3 regions of the Paenibacillus sp. FSL R7-0345 genome follow, and region 1 is predicted to be linked to each of the others. Evidence: riboswitches for the same ligand, from Rfam matches in the RefSeq annotation. Region 1 holds a riboswitch; each other region holds the start of a gene.

Region 1 (4,626 bases):
GTCAATGGTACCACCGGTGAGGCCATATACCGGACAAAAGGGGATAACAATGACGCTGCGGATACAGCACCTGTTCAATCCGCCAACGTCATCGCTGAATACACCGGCATCACCGTTCCCTATATCGGATACGCGATGAACTTTGCCGTCTCCAAAGCCGGCAGTGTGCTGCTGATGATTGTACCGGGCCTGCTGCTTCTGTCTTATGCCTTGTACAGCTCCTGGAAAGCGCTTATGGCACTCGAAAAAAAGAACGCCGCACTTCCTCCTGCCCCCCCTGTCAGTGATTCACCGCAGTAACAAGTCTGATTGTCCGCTTCCGGTTACGAACCGGAAGATACAATATACATTTTGGCCAAAAATTTTATACAATCCGAGGAGGAATTTATGATGGGTATCAAAAAAACACTGGGTCTTGGCGTAGCATCAGCAGCTCTTGGTTTGTCTTTAATCGGCGGAGGTACGTTCGCTTACTTCAGCGATACTGCCCAGCATCAGCAGACTTTCGCAGCTGGTACTCTCGATCTGACTACCGATCCTAGTGTCGGAGTTACAATCAGCAACCTGAAGCCGGGCGACTCCATCACCAAAAAATTCAAGCTGAAAAATAGCGGTACACTCAATATCGGCTCCATCCTCCTGAATACAAGCACCAGAATTGTGGATGTAGGCGGAAATAACGGCAATAATGACCTGGCCAAATTTATCAAAGTTCAATTCCTGACCAATCTTGATAAAGGGCTTCCGAATGTCGGGCAGACTGTCGTCTACGAAAAAACACTGGATGAACTGAAAAACCTCCATCCGGATCTTCAGGACAAGAGCCTGTTCAACCTCCTGTTCGGAGAAGCCGAAGGTATCAAAGCCGGTACCGACGACAGCTTTGAAGTCCGCTTTGTCTTTGTTGACAACAATCAGGACCAGAACTATTTCCAAGGTGACAGCCTGGAGCTGACCTGGAACTTCGAAGCCAAGCAGACAAAAGCCGTTAACTACTAAGCTATAGCAGATTGTATCCAAAAAAGCAGCACATCCTGATTCCGCACCAGCGGGTCAGAATATGCTGCTTTTCTTATTTTTGCGTGATTTTTGTCCGTTTTGCGAAAATTTGCTATACTGTTAACAAAAAGTGCGGAGGGACGTTTAACTGTGCCGGAACATTTAGGAAGTCGCATTCATCAGCTCCGCTTGGAGAAGGGTCTGTCTTTATCCGAGCTTGCGGATAAGGCTGACGTGGCGAAATCATACCTTAGCAATGTGGAAAGAAATATTCAATCCAACCCCTCCATCCAATTCATTGAGAAGATGGCTGATGCGCTCCAGGTATCCATTCATGTTCTGCTGTACGGTGAACCGGCAGAAGTGCAGGAAGCTTCACTTGATGGGGAATGGTTCCGTCTCGTACAGGAAGCTATGGCTTCAGGCATAAGCAAGCGGGAATTCAAGGAGTTTCTGGACTATCAGAAGTGGCGGCTTGAGCAGAAGGACTAATTTGCTGCAGGTTCCCCCTCCCGGACATACAAAAAGGACACAGCCTCCTTCGCTGTGCCTTTTTTTGTATGTACCATCCGGATGTTCCGCTGCTTACATCGCCTGCAAAGCTCTTTCACTCAGAAACTGGCGGATTTCCTCCACCTTGAGACCGGCCTTTCTGGCTGCCATCATTAAGTACACCCATTCCAGATCCAGATCACCCGTCTGCAATTCTCCGACATTCCCCTGGTTGGACTTATCCAAGAAATCTCCTCCTAAGATTGTGCGTCCCCAGGCAGTCCGGCCATCATAGTATTTCTACTTTAGATCCGAGACTTTGTGCCCCTGTCTTTCGTCCAGGTTTACCCTTTACTGGACCCTTTACATGAAAGGATCTGGCTTATAAATGTATGAAAACGCTATCTGCAATAACATTATATAGTACCCTGCACAAAAAGTGTGTCGATTGTTGGAAATATTTTATAGGAATATTTTCAGAACAAACGATTCATTTTGTAGTATTTTGATTAAACTATATGAAAACTGTGAGCTATGACCTAAATATAGCTTGCTATTCAACCTATTTTCCCAGAAGGAAACATAGACTTATTTACCCACTTTTCAGAGAACCAATCAGCGTTCGGGATTTATAGTGGTTCTGGATGAATTATGGTCTGAATCATACCATTTTGCGAACGGAATAGCACAAAGTATGAATTGATTAGCAGACGTTAAAGTAGCACAATAGAGGAGAAATGAAACCGCAATCATATCAGCCCTGCCAGCTGCTGGTGCTTTTTCTGGCGCATGTGGGGTTCATCCGTTAGGAGGATGTATTCATGGCAGCCAAAGGACCCTATAATGAATCCGTTTGGAACAATTATCACGGACCGAATCTGGGCTATATCCAAGACAAGTATGAACAGTTTATCAATGATCCTTCTTCAGTGGAACCTAATTACCGCGATCTTTTTGCTGCATCCGGCCCTCCCCCGATGGCACCGTTACCGGAACAGGCCCCGCTGCCTGCTGTAACCGGAGATGCCGAGTGGCTGAAAAAGGCAGTAAGAGCCTCCAAGCTGATCGCCAACATTCGTATACACGGCCACCGTGCCGCCAATATCGATCCGCTTGACCGCGGGGAGAACCCGATGGCCCAATGGCTTGATTTCCGGACCTATGATCTCACCCGCGAGGATCTTATGGCTATGCCAGCTTCGCTGATCTGGGAGAATGCACCGAGTGATGTCAAAACCGCCTGGGACGCTGTTCAGCGGATGCTTCAGGCTTACACCCAGACAACTGCCTATGAGTTCGGGCATGTGCATGACGAGAAGGAGCTGCGCTGGCTTAACAGCCAGGCAGAATCGCTGAGCTCCCCCGCGCCGCTGAACAACAATGAGCGCAAAGAGCTGCTGCAACGGCTGATCCAGGTAGAACAGTTCGAGACCTTCCTGCACAAAACCTTTGTCGGCCAGAAGCGTTTCAGCCTCGAAGGCAACGATGCCCTGGTACCGATGCTGGATGAAATCGTCCGCGCTGCCGCACATGACGGTGCGGAGCATATTCTCATGGGGATGGCGCACCGCGGACGGCTTAATGTACTGGCTCACATTCTGGGCAAGCCTTATGATATTATTTTCTCAGAGTTCCATCATTCTCCGAATAAAGAGCTGTTCCCTTCCGAGGGCTCGATGGGCATCAACTACGGCTGGACCGGGGATGTCAAATACCATCTCGGTGCTGACCGCGCTGTACGGCAGGGAGAAACGGTACGCACACGCATTACACTGGCCAACAACCCGAGTCACCTGGAGTTTGTTAATCCGGTCGTCGAGGGCTTTACCCGGGCTGCGCAGGAGGACCGGAGCACACCGGGCCTGCCGAAGCTGGATACCAGCAAGGCTATGGCTGTGCTGATGCACGGCGACGCTGCTTTTCCCGGCGAGGGCATTGTTGCGGAAACACTCAATATCGGCAAATTAAAGGGTTATCAGAATGGCGGAACCGTGCATATTATCGTCAATAACCGCATTGGCTTCACCACAGAAAGCGAAGATTCCAGATCCACCCATTATGCCAGCGACCTGGCCAAAGGCTATGAAATCCCGATTGTGCATGTGAATGCCGATGATCCGGAGGCCTGCATTTCGGCTGTCCGGCTGGCGAGTGCTTACCGCAATTTGTTCAAGAAGGATTTTGTCATAGATCTGATCGGCTACCGCCGTCACGGCCATAATGAAATGGATGATCCGGAGACAACCCAGCCGGTTGTTTACGGCAAAGTCCGCAACCATCCGACGGTATACAGGCTGTATGCCCAGCGGCTGCAGGACGAGAAGATCCTTACAGCGGAAGAAGTACAGCGCATGAGCACTGAATCAGAAGGTGTGCTGCAGGCGGCCTTTGAATCCATGAAGGAAGCCAAGCATAAAAATGGCGGGGCCAGAACATCGGTTGTGCTTGAGGCTGAATCCAAGGCTCAGCGCCCGACAGCGGTTCCGCTCAGCACGCTGAAAGAGATCAATCAGGATCTGCTGACTGCACCTGCCGGGTTCAAGGTATACCCTAAGCTGGAACGGATTCTTCAGCGCCGTAAGGATGCGCTGGAAGACGGGGAACGGGTCGACTGGGCCCTGGCCGAAACGCTGGCCTTCGCGTCGATTCTGAAGGACGGCACGCCGATCCGGCTCAGCGGCCAGGATTCGCAGCGCGGCACCTTTGCCCACCGCCATCTGGTGCTGCATGACAGCGAGACCGGAGCACTGCACTCCCCGCTGCATCAGCTGAGATCCTCTAACGCTTCCTTCGGGGTATACAACAGCCCGCTGTCAGAAGCGTCAGTGCTCGGATATGAGTACGGCTATAATGTGTTCGCACCGGAAACCTTTGTAATCTGGGAAGCACAGTATGGTGATTTTGCCAATGCCGCCCAGGTCATCATCGACCAGTTCATCTCTGCCGGACGGGCCAAATGGACACAGCGCAGCAATCTGGCGATTCTTCTGCCGCACGGCTACGAAGGCCAGGGGCCGGAGCACTCCAGCGCCCGGCTGGAGCGGTATCTTCAGCTGTCAGCTGAAGAGAACTGGACAGTAGCGAACTTATCAAGTGCCTCACAGTACTTCCATCTGCTGCGCCGCCAGGCCGCCA
Region 2 (4,626 bases), 260 kb from region 1:
CTATGGGGAATCCGCTGATCTGGTGGACCGGAATTTTCGCAATGCTTGGCACAGTATGGCTTACCATCAGACGTAAAGAGAAGAGCTTGTACATGCTGTGGATCGCCTTTTTCTCACAATATGTGCCTTGGATGCTTGTTCCGCGCGAGACGTTCCTGTATCACTATTTTGCAATGGTGCCGTTTATGATCCTGGCGATTGTCTATATAATGAAGCTGCTGGACAGCAAGTTCCCCGGAGCTTCCAAAATCCGTTATGCTTATGTGGCCGCAGCGGCCGTACTCTTCATTATGTTCTATCCGGTTCTTTCGGGAATGCAGGTTAGTGCCGATTATGTAAATGTAGTGCTGCGCTGGTTCCCTTCCTGGGTGTTCTAGGGGCCGGCGGGCTAAGTAAACTAAGCACATGCTTCTGAAGCGAGTTTTATTGCGAAGCAGTTCAATGAAGTAAAGCTCCATAAAACTAAGCGTATGCTTTCGAGGCGAGTTTTGTACGAAGTAATACAAGGAAGCCCATGCTTACAAAACTTTTAGGAGGAAACAGGGTGAAAGCCAGATACAGTGTAGTTGTCCCGATGTACAATGAGGAGGAGGTCATTCAGCATACGTATGAGCGTCTGAAAAAGGTTATGGACGAATGCGGTGATTCCTACGAGCTGGTCTTCGTTAATGATGGCAGCCGTGACCGTACGGCTGAGATTATGCGCGGGATCAGCAGCCGTGACGAGCATGTTAAGCTGATTGACTTCTCGCGCAATTTCGGACATCAGATCGCAATTACCGCCGGGATGGACTATGCTGAAGGGCAGGCGGTGGTGGTTATCGATGCCGATCTTCAGGACCCGCCTGAGGTTATTCTGCAGATGATCGCAAAATGGAAGGAAGGCTATGAAGTAGTCTATGCCAAGCGGCTTAAGCGCCACGGGGAGACACTGTTCAAAAAGGTGACCGCCAAGCTCTTTTACCGTCTGCTGAGCAGTATGACAAGCGTTGAGATTCCTACTGATACCGGCGATTTCCGGCTGATTGACCGCAAGGTCTGTGATGTTCTGAGAGGGCTTAAGGAGAAGAACCGGTATGTCCGGGGACTTGTAAGCTGGGTAGGCTTCCGTCAGACGATGGTCGAGTATGTGCGGGAGGAGCGTTTTGCCGGTGAAACGAAATATCCGCTGAAGAAAATGGTCCGGTTTGCCTTGGACGGGATCACCTCCTTTTCACATAAGCCGCTCAAAATTGCATCCTACATTGGCTTTTTCCTGGCCTTTTCAAGCTTTTTATATCTGTTCTTCATCCTATTCCAAAAGCTGTTCACAACGTGGGCGGTTCCCGGGTGGACTTCCATTGTGGGCGTCAATCTGCTCTTCAATGGCATCGTGCTGATGCTGCTGGGGGTAATCGGTGAATATATCGGGCGGATCTACGATGAATCCAAGGACCGGCCGCTGTACATTGTACGGGAGACCAAAGGGTACGGGGATGAGGAGTATCCTGACAAGCGGGAAGGCAAGCGTTATGAGCGGTAAAAAGCTGAATGCGGGCTTTATCCAGTTCCTAAAATTCAACGCCGTAGGTTTGCTTAATACATTAATCGATTTTGCAGTATTTACACTACTGCACTCGCTGGGGATGATGAATGCTCCGGCGCAGGTTATTTCTTATAGTGCGGGGACAGCGAACAGTTTTTTTTGGAACAAGAAGGTGACCTTCAGTGACCGGGCGGCAGCTAAGGACGGTTCCGACCGGCTCCAGCTGGTGAGGTTTATCATCCTCAATCTGGCAGTGCTCGGCATTTCAGTACTGCTGATGCATTTTCTGACTGACAGCTTCGGGGTTCAGGTGCTTATAGCCAAGGTGCTGGTTACGTTTGTTACGGTGCTTATCAACTTTTTCGGAAGCCGGTTGTGGGTGTTCTAGGCAACCACCGGGATTGGGGCTGACCTGTTCAAAAATGTAAAGGGGGATGTTCATGCGCAAGTTTTCCTATCTAATTATATTGGCGGGCGTCCTTATTATGCTGTATCCGAAAGCGAATGAATGGTACAACGACAAGCAGCAGGCGAAACTGCTGGAGGAAGTAGAACAAGCCTACAGTGAGCTTACTCCGGCAGCTGAACCGGATCTGCAAAAGCCCTATGCTGAGGTGACCCAGCTGTTGGCCGAGGAGTCGGAACAGGAGGAAGAGGTCCAGCCAGCGGCTGAGCCGGCTGAAGAGATCGCAGTTGGCGGCAAAATCACCGGGATCATCACGATTGACCGGATCGATCTGAAGCTGCCTGTACTTGAAGGTGCGACAAAAGCGAATATGAAGCATGCTGCCGCCCATATGAAGGAGACAGCTCCGCTGGGTGAGGTGGGGAATGCAGCTATAGCAGCGCACAGATCCAGAACGGCCGGCCGGCTTTTTAACAGGCTGGATGAAGTGAAGATTGGAGATACAATCAAGATTAAGACAAGCGCAGAGGAGTATCAGTACGAAGTTTATGATATCTCTATTGTAGAACCGACGGACGTGTCGGTGCTGAACGGCAATGATAAGGACAAAATCCTCACTTTAATTACCTGCGATCCGCTTGTTAATCCGACTCACCGGCTGATTATTCATGCAAAGCTATCTTAGAATCAAAGAGAAAAAGGGATTCAGCGCGAAATATTAAAAAATTTATTGAAATATGCTGAAATTCTAGTAAATTAGGTCTTGTATCTAGGCGAATATATGGTAGTATATAACTATAAAAGCACGCACGATAACGGCAAACCTATCGAAAGGTAGGGACGCAAAGCTAAAGGGCCTTCCCGTAAGGATGGCAGCCAGCTACCGAATGAAGGGCTTTTTTTGTTGGCTATACGATCCAAAATCTAGCATTTTTGGTAGATTGAGAGAGATAAAGCTGCACACGATAACGGCAAACCTATCGAAAGGTAGGGACGCAAAGCTAGAGGGCCTTCCCGTAAGGATGGCAGCCAGCTACCGAAAGGAGTTTTATCCATGAAAAAATTTTACTTCATGCTGTTAACATTATTCGTAGTTGTCACTTCCGTTCAGACAAGCACTGCTTCAGCTGCTACTGCAGACTCAAGCTGGTTGAATACTTCCAAGCTCGATCAGGGCGTTGTTGCAGTATCCTATGATGTACCTGCTGACAAACGCATCAAAGTTATGATCACCAAGGGCGGTAACAGCTACACTTACAACCTGTATGCTTCCCAGTCGACAGAATCCTTCCCGCTGCAACAAGGCAACGGCACTTATAAAGTATCTGTTCTTGAGAACACAACCGGCAACAAATACAAAGTAGTAACTTCCGAAGATGTTGAGCTTAACCTTAGCAATGCTAACGCTGTATACTTGAGCTCCGTACAGAACGTTAAATGGACCTCTTCCGATAAAGCCGTACTGAAAGCTAAACAGCTTACACAAGGTCTGACTACAGACGAAGCTAAAGTAAAAGCGATTTATAACTACATCGTAGCAAATGTTAAATATGACAACACACTGGCTACAACAGTAACGCAGGACTATATTCCTAATAACGACAATACATTGCTCTCCAAAAAGGGCATTTGCTATGACTATGCTTCCCTGTTCGCCACTATGCTTCGCAGTGAAGGCATCCCTACTAAATTGGTAATGGGTAACACCAGCTATGTTTCGACATACCACGCCTGGAACGAAGTTCTGCTGAACGGCAAATGGGTAACAATCGATACTACTGTTGATGCAGGTCTGGCTAAGAACAATAAAGATGTTGGCCTTACTAAAGTAGCAAGCAAATATAGCGCTGCTAAATTCTACTAAGAACGAAGAAAATATAGTGGTAAGAAGACGGACTGCTTATTTATTTAAGCGGTTTGTCTTTTTTTTGATTAAGGGGTTGCTTTTTGTCGGTAATGTGGGGTATTATAAGTGAACGTTGTTACAGCGCGTCAAGGTTTAGCTGAAATTGACTGAAAAAGACATTTCAAAAAAAGCTTGCGTTTCTGAAACAAACGTGATATATTATAAGAGTTGCTGACGACGAGAGCGTAGGAGTCAACGACGAGCTTGATCTTTGAAAACTGAACAACGAGTGAGTATCGGAAATCACTTCGGTGAGATCCAAAGTAGAGAATGTAAATTCTCGTCAGATGTTTCAAAATGAGCAATCGCTCTTTTCGATAGTTTTCGGATGGTTATTTCCTCGGAGTAATTCGGGTGTGGTAACTACTCGGAAAAACCTTATTGGAGAGTTTGATCCTGGCTCAGGACGAACGCTGGCGGCGTGCCTAATACATGCAAGTCGAGCGGAGCTTATCCTTCGGGGTAAGCTTAGCGGCGGACGGGTGAGTAACACGTAGGCAACCTGCCCCTTAGTCTGGGATAACTACCGGAAACGGTAGCTAATACCGGATAATTTCTCTTTTCGCATGAGGAGAGAATGAAAGGCGGAGCAATCTGCTGGTAAGGGATGGGCCTGCGGCGCATTAGCTAGTTGGTGGGGTAACGGCTCACCAAGGCGACGATGCGTAGCCGACCTGAGAGGGTGAACGGCCACACTGGGACTGAGACACGGCCCAGACTCCTACGGGAGGCAGCAGTAGGGAATCTTCCGCAATGGGCGAAAGCCTGACGGAGCAACGCCGCGTGAGT
Region 3 (4,626 bases), 220 kb from region 1:
AACGCTAAAGCCTATTAAACGGCAAACAACAAAACAACTACGCTTTCGCAGCTTAATAACCTGTGTGCGTGCTTCTACCCTGCATCGCCCATGTGACAGGGATAGGGGCTAACAAGTAGTGGGATACGCTGTCTGGTCTCCGCCTGGGGTCAGCAGAAGAAGATAATCAGGCTGACCCGAAGAGGACCCGGTTACGGGGGGCTTCTAGGGTGACATCAAATCCGTGACTACACTCGTAGAAACTTATGTGCCGTTATCTTCGGACAGGGGTTCGACTCCCCTCGGCTCCATATGGAGTATTTAGAAAGACACCTTTAGGGGTGTCTTTTTTCGTTTTAGGTATTCTCCCTCGAAGCCCATTCAAAATGAAAAATGTTATAATAAATATTAAAGAATGGAGCTGATGCCGATGGATTTACTGGACCCACGTGTTGACTTTGTGTTCAAACGGATATTTGGCAGCGAGAACAATAAGGATGTGCTGCTGGCGTTCCTTAACCGTATTTTCACAGAAGCTGGCGAGCCGCCGCTGACCGAGATCATCCTGATGAATCCTTATACGGATAAAGACGATCCCCACGACAAACAGTCCATCTTAGATGTTTACGCCAAGACCTCTGAAGGCAAACTGATTGATATAGAGATGCAGCTTTTCAATAAGTATGATATAGAGAAACGAACGCTTTTTTATTGGAGCAAACGGTATGCGAGTCAACTGAGTGAGGGAGACAAGTATCCAGAGTTGAAGAAATGCGTAACGATCAACATTTTAAACTATACGTTATTAAAGAATGAACAATATCATAACGTATTTCATTTGCGGGAAGACCGAACAGGGATATCCTTGATTGATGACATCGAGGTTCATTTCTTGGAGTTGCCGAAGCTGGATGAACATAGAGTTCCGTCTGAAGGCGGATTGATCAATTGGCTGTTGTTTCTGAAAGGTGCCGATACATCACAATGGGAGGTGCTGAAGATGAATGAGCCAGGATTGGAGAAGGCAATGGACACCTTGCAATATTTGAGTCAGGATTCAGAGGCTAGACGATTGTATGAGGCCAGACAGAAGTATTTGCATGATGAGGCTTCTATGCTGGGAAGTGCAGAACTAGCAGGTATAAAAAAAGTGGCTAAAAATATGCTTGCCATGAATCTGGACATAACAACGATTGCTAAGGCGACTGGATTAACAGAGCAAGAGATCAATGCTTTGAGAAAGTAATTACTAATTATGCCTCACCTTATACTTCTTTGCCAAGTCAATTCAGATGGGGAGCTTCTAGGGTGACATCAAATCCGTGACTACACTCGTAGAAACTTATGTGCCGTTATCTTCGGACAGGGGTTCGACTCCCCTCGGCTCCATATGGAGTAAAGTGAAAGACACCTTTAAAGGTGTCTTTTTCGTTTTTGCGGCTGTTTTGGATTATACGTGGCGGTTAAAAATCCTATAATGACGCGGTTTCCGGGACATGCTGTTAACAGATACAATGAGTTTCACTGAGGCTATACGGAGACCGGTGGCTTTGGCCTCCACGTAACCCGTAATAAATATGCTCCCCCTTCGGCGTGTGTTTTCGCCTTCCATACCCATCATCCGCCCTTCGATGTTGACCAATGAAGAGATCGTTGCAGTCTGAGCACTCCTACCTGCTATAAGTTGATATGAACGGTGCCATTCAGAAATGCAGAAAATGGTTGTAACACCCAGTAGTATAAACTATAATTAGTGTCAGCTTGTAGATTAATGTCGAATAATGTATTGTCTTTCAGATAATCTCAATAATAATAGGGCACACTCGTTGAAAAACGGGGTCGCAAAACTACAGGGGCTATCACATTTCCAATTCAGATATGTTATGCCAGCCAGTTACCGAAGGCAAGGAAACCTCTCCTTTTCGGGAGAGGTTTTTTGTTGCAATGGGCCTGATTCATAAGGTGGGGGAACAGTGAGTAAATCTAATAAGTCGATTGTATTTATCATAGCTCTGATTGTTTTTGGACTACTAGGTAATATGCTCAACCTATCCCTATTGCTGGGGGTCAATTTTATCTTCGGCAGTATATTCACCTTTTTGATATTGCGGATATATGGTCTTAAATGGGCTCTAGTGGCATCGGCTATTGTAAATGGTTACACGTTGTTTCTTTGGAATCATCCTTACGCTATGTTTGTTTTTGTGCTGGAAACTTTATTTGTCGGCGTCTTCTACAGAGGGAAAAGGATTGTTCTTATTGATAGCCTATATTGGATGATTTTAGGGATGCCCCTCATATGGGTATTCTATCGTTATGCCCTGGATATGAATTTTACCGCTTCCCTGCTGGTTGTGCTTAAGGATGCCGTAAATGGTATTTTAAATGTATTAATTTCCAGTTTAATCTTTACTTATCTGCCTCTTATTAAATGGCCGTCATTCCAAAAACGCAAAATGTCGAGCTCTCTTCATGATGTGCTTTTCAACATATTTGTCACACTTACCTTTATAACTTTGCTTCTGGTGACGGTGATGATCGGCCATGAACAGTATCACAACATGAATGAAAAAATAAAGTCAGAGACTGAACGAGATTCGGCTATCATCTGCGATGATCTCACAGAGTGGGGAAAAGTTCATGTTGCCGCAGTGAATACTTTATCGATGGCGGCGGCTGAGAATAGGATGGAAAAGATGGATTCCTTGCAGCGCCATGTGGCTTATCTACTGGCGTCATATCCCGATTTTATTACATCATACATTGCTGATCGTAACGGAGTTACAAAGCTGTTCTCTCCATTACTGAATGACAAAGGAGAGTCAACGATTGGCTTAAGCTTCTCGGATCGGCCTTACTTTGAATATATGAAAGAAAAACACCAATCCGTTGTTTCCGATGTGTTTCTTGGAAGAGGCGGCGTTAACGAGCCCATTGTGGTTGTAGGCTCCCCTATTATGATTAGCGGCGAATTTACAGGGGTGGCCGTAGGCGCTCTAAATCTTAACTATGTTACAACAGAGTTAAAAAAGCTGGCGAATAATAGACTAATGAATATCACAATCGTAGATAGGCATGACAAGGTTATTGCGAGTACTCGTGATGAACTAGCCGTTATGAACCTGTATAACTGGGCAGAAGGGGGCGAAGTAAGTGAAATAATTGATGGTTTGTATTATTGGTTCCCGGATGCTGTCAGAAATCCAATGAGAAGATGGGGAGAATCCTCCTATTTCAAGATCATGACAATTCCGCAAATGGGTGATTGGAGTATTATTGTCGAGACACCGATTGCCCCCTATCGCGACCGCTTATATAGCTACTACATAAAAATATTCAGTATTTTATTGGCCTGTGGATTGATATTTATTTTTATTTCTAATGTAATCAGTGGAATCATTGTTCGACCGATTAAGCTTTTGACCTACACAACCACCAATTTACCTGAGAAAATAGCCAAGAACCAGATCGTGAACTGGAAAGGAAGCTTTATACAAGAAATTAATACGCTTATATCTAACAGCAGGGATACGGCCGCGAGACTTCAAAGCATGTTTGCTGAGATTCAACTCCTCGCCTATTACGACAGCTTGACCGGTTTACCCAATAGAGTCTACTTTAATCAACGATTACAAGCTTACTTGGAGGAAGCCGGCGACTATGGTCACACAGCCGCAGTTCTATTCATCGATCTAGATCGATTTAAGATGGTAAATGATACGTTCGGTCATACAAGTGGCGATCAGTTATTAAAGCTGGTAGTTGTGAGGGTTCAAGAATGTCTTGGTCAGGATGCGATCCTCTCAAGAATGGGTGGAGATGAATTCATCGCCTTACTTCCCAACATGACCCGCGAACAATCGGAACAAATCGCCCAAGCTGTTCTTGCGGCATTTAAGATACCCATTTCGCTAAGTGATCATGAGGTCTATACCACACCAAGTATCGGTATCAGCCTCTTTCCAAGGGATGGAGACAGTGAGATGGAACTTATTAAGAATGCAGATCAAGCGATGTACATGGTTAAAAAGACAGGGCGTAATGGTTACAGTTTCTATGAGGGGAAGCTTAATACGTCATTATCAAACCAAATGAGCTTGGAGACTATGCTTCATAAAGCTTTAGATAATCATGAGTTTGAACTATTCTATCAGCCCCGGATGGAATTGAAGACAGGCCAAATTATCGGACTAGAGGCTCTGATTCGATGGCGCCATCCCGTTCAGGGTATGATTAGCCCCGCGGAATTTATACCGATTGCCGAAGAAAGCGGTCTGATTAGCCCCATTGGAGAATGGGTGTTACGGACAGCCTGTTCGCAAAATAAAGCTTGGCAGAATGAGGGCTACAAGCCAGTCTGTGTCTCCGTTAATCTATCCGTAAGGCAATTCAAGGATAAGGATCTGGTTCGGAACATCTCTGGCATCTTGAATGAGACCCAGCTTGATCCACGATACTTGGAGCTGGAGATTACTGAAAATATAAGTATGAACAATGAAGAACAGGTACTCTCCACTTTACAGGAGATAAGAAAGTTAGGCGTTAAGATCTCCATTGATGATTTTGGAACAGGGTATTCTTCATTGAATTATCTTGTGAACTACCCAATCGATTTCCTTAAAATTGATCAGTCCTTCGTTCGTAACA

The links. Region 1 has a riboswitch for cyclic di-GMP ahead of NST84_RS01790 (anti-repressor SinI family protein). Riboswitches for the same ligand answer to the same signal wherever they lie in the genome.
Region 2: another riboswitch for cyclic di-GMP. It lies ahead of NST84_RS02930 (transglutaminase-like domain-containing protein); the one in region 1 lies ahead of NST84_RS01790 (anti-repressor SinI family protein).
Region 3: another riboswitch for cyclic di-GMP. It lies ahead of NST84_RS00945 (EAL domain-containing protein); the one in region 1 lies ahead of NST84_RS01790 (anti-repressor SinI family protein).

Annotation. Positions count from the first base shown of each region.
Region 1 covers NZ_CP152002.1:413,222-417,847, reverse strand. Annotated here, with positions in the region: gene NST84_RS01805 (signal peptidase I) at 1-300, shown strand, start outside; gene NST84_RS01800 (TasA family protein) at 391-999, shown strand; gene NST84_RS01795 (helix-turn-helix domain-containing protein) at 1,150-1,491, shown strand; gene NST84_RS01790 (anti-repressor SinI family protein) at 1,585-1,737, opposite strand; cyclic di-GMP riboswitch class I at 1,765-1,850, opposite strand; gene NST84_RS01785 (2-oxoglutarate dehydrogenase E1 component) at 2,313-4,626, shown strand, end outside.
Region 2 covers NZ_CP152002.1:672,630-677,255, forward strand. Annotated here, with positions in the region: gene NST84_RS02910 (glycosyltransferase family 39 protein) at 1-377, shown strand, start outside; gene NST84_RS02915 (glycosyltransferase family 2 protein) at 545-1,522, shown strand; gene NST84_RS02920 (GtrA family protein) at 1,512-1,913, shown strand; gene NST84_RS02925 (class D sortase) at 1,966-2,616, shown strand; cyclic di-GMP riboswitch class I at 2,739-2,819, shown strand; cyclic di-GMP riboswitch class I at 2,892-2,972, shown strand; gene NST84_RS02930 (transglutaminase-like domain-containing protein) at 2,986-3,795, shown strand; rRNA gene NST84_RS02935 (16S ribosomal RNA) at 4,216-4,626, shown strand, end outside.
Region 3 covers NZ_CP152002.1:188,774-193,399, forward strand. Annotated here, with positions in the region: RNA gene ssrA (transfer-messenger RNA) at 1-293, shown strand, start outside; gene NST84_RS00940 (Rpn family recombination-promoting nuclease/putative transposase) at 410-1,225, shown strand; cyclic di-GMP riboswitch class I at 1,786-1,881, shown strand; gene NST84_RS00945 (EAL domain-containing protein) at 1,953-4,626, shown strand, end outside.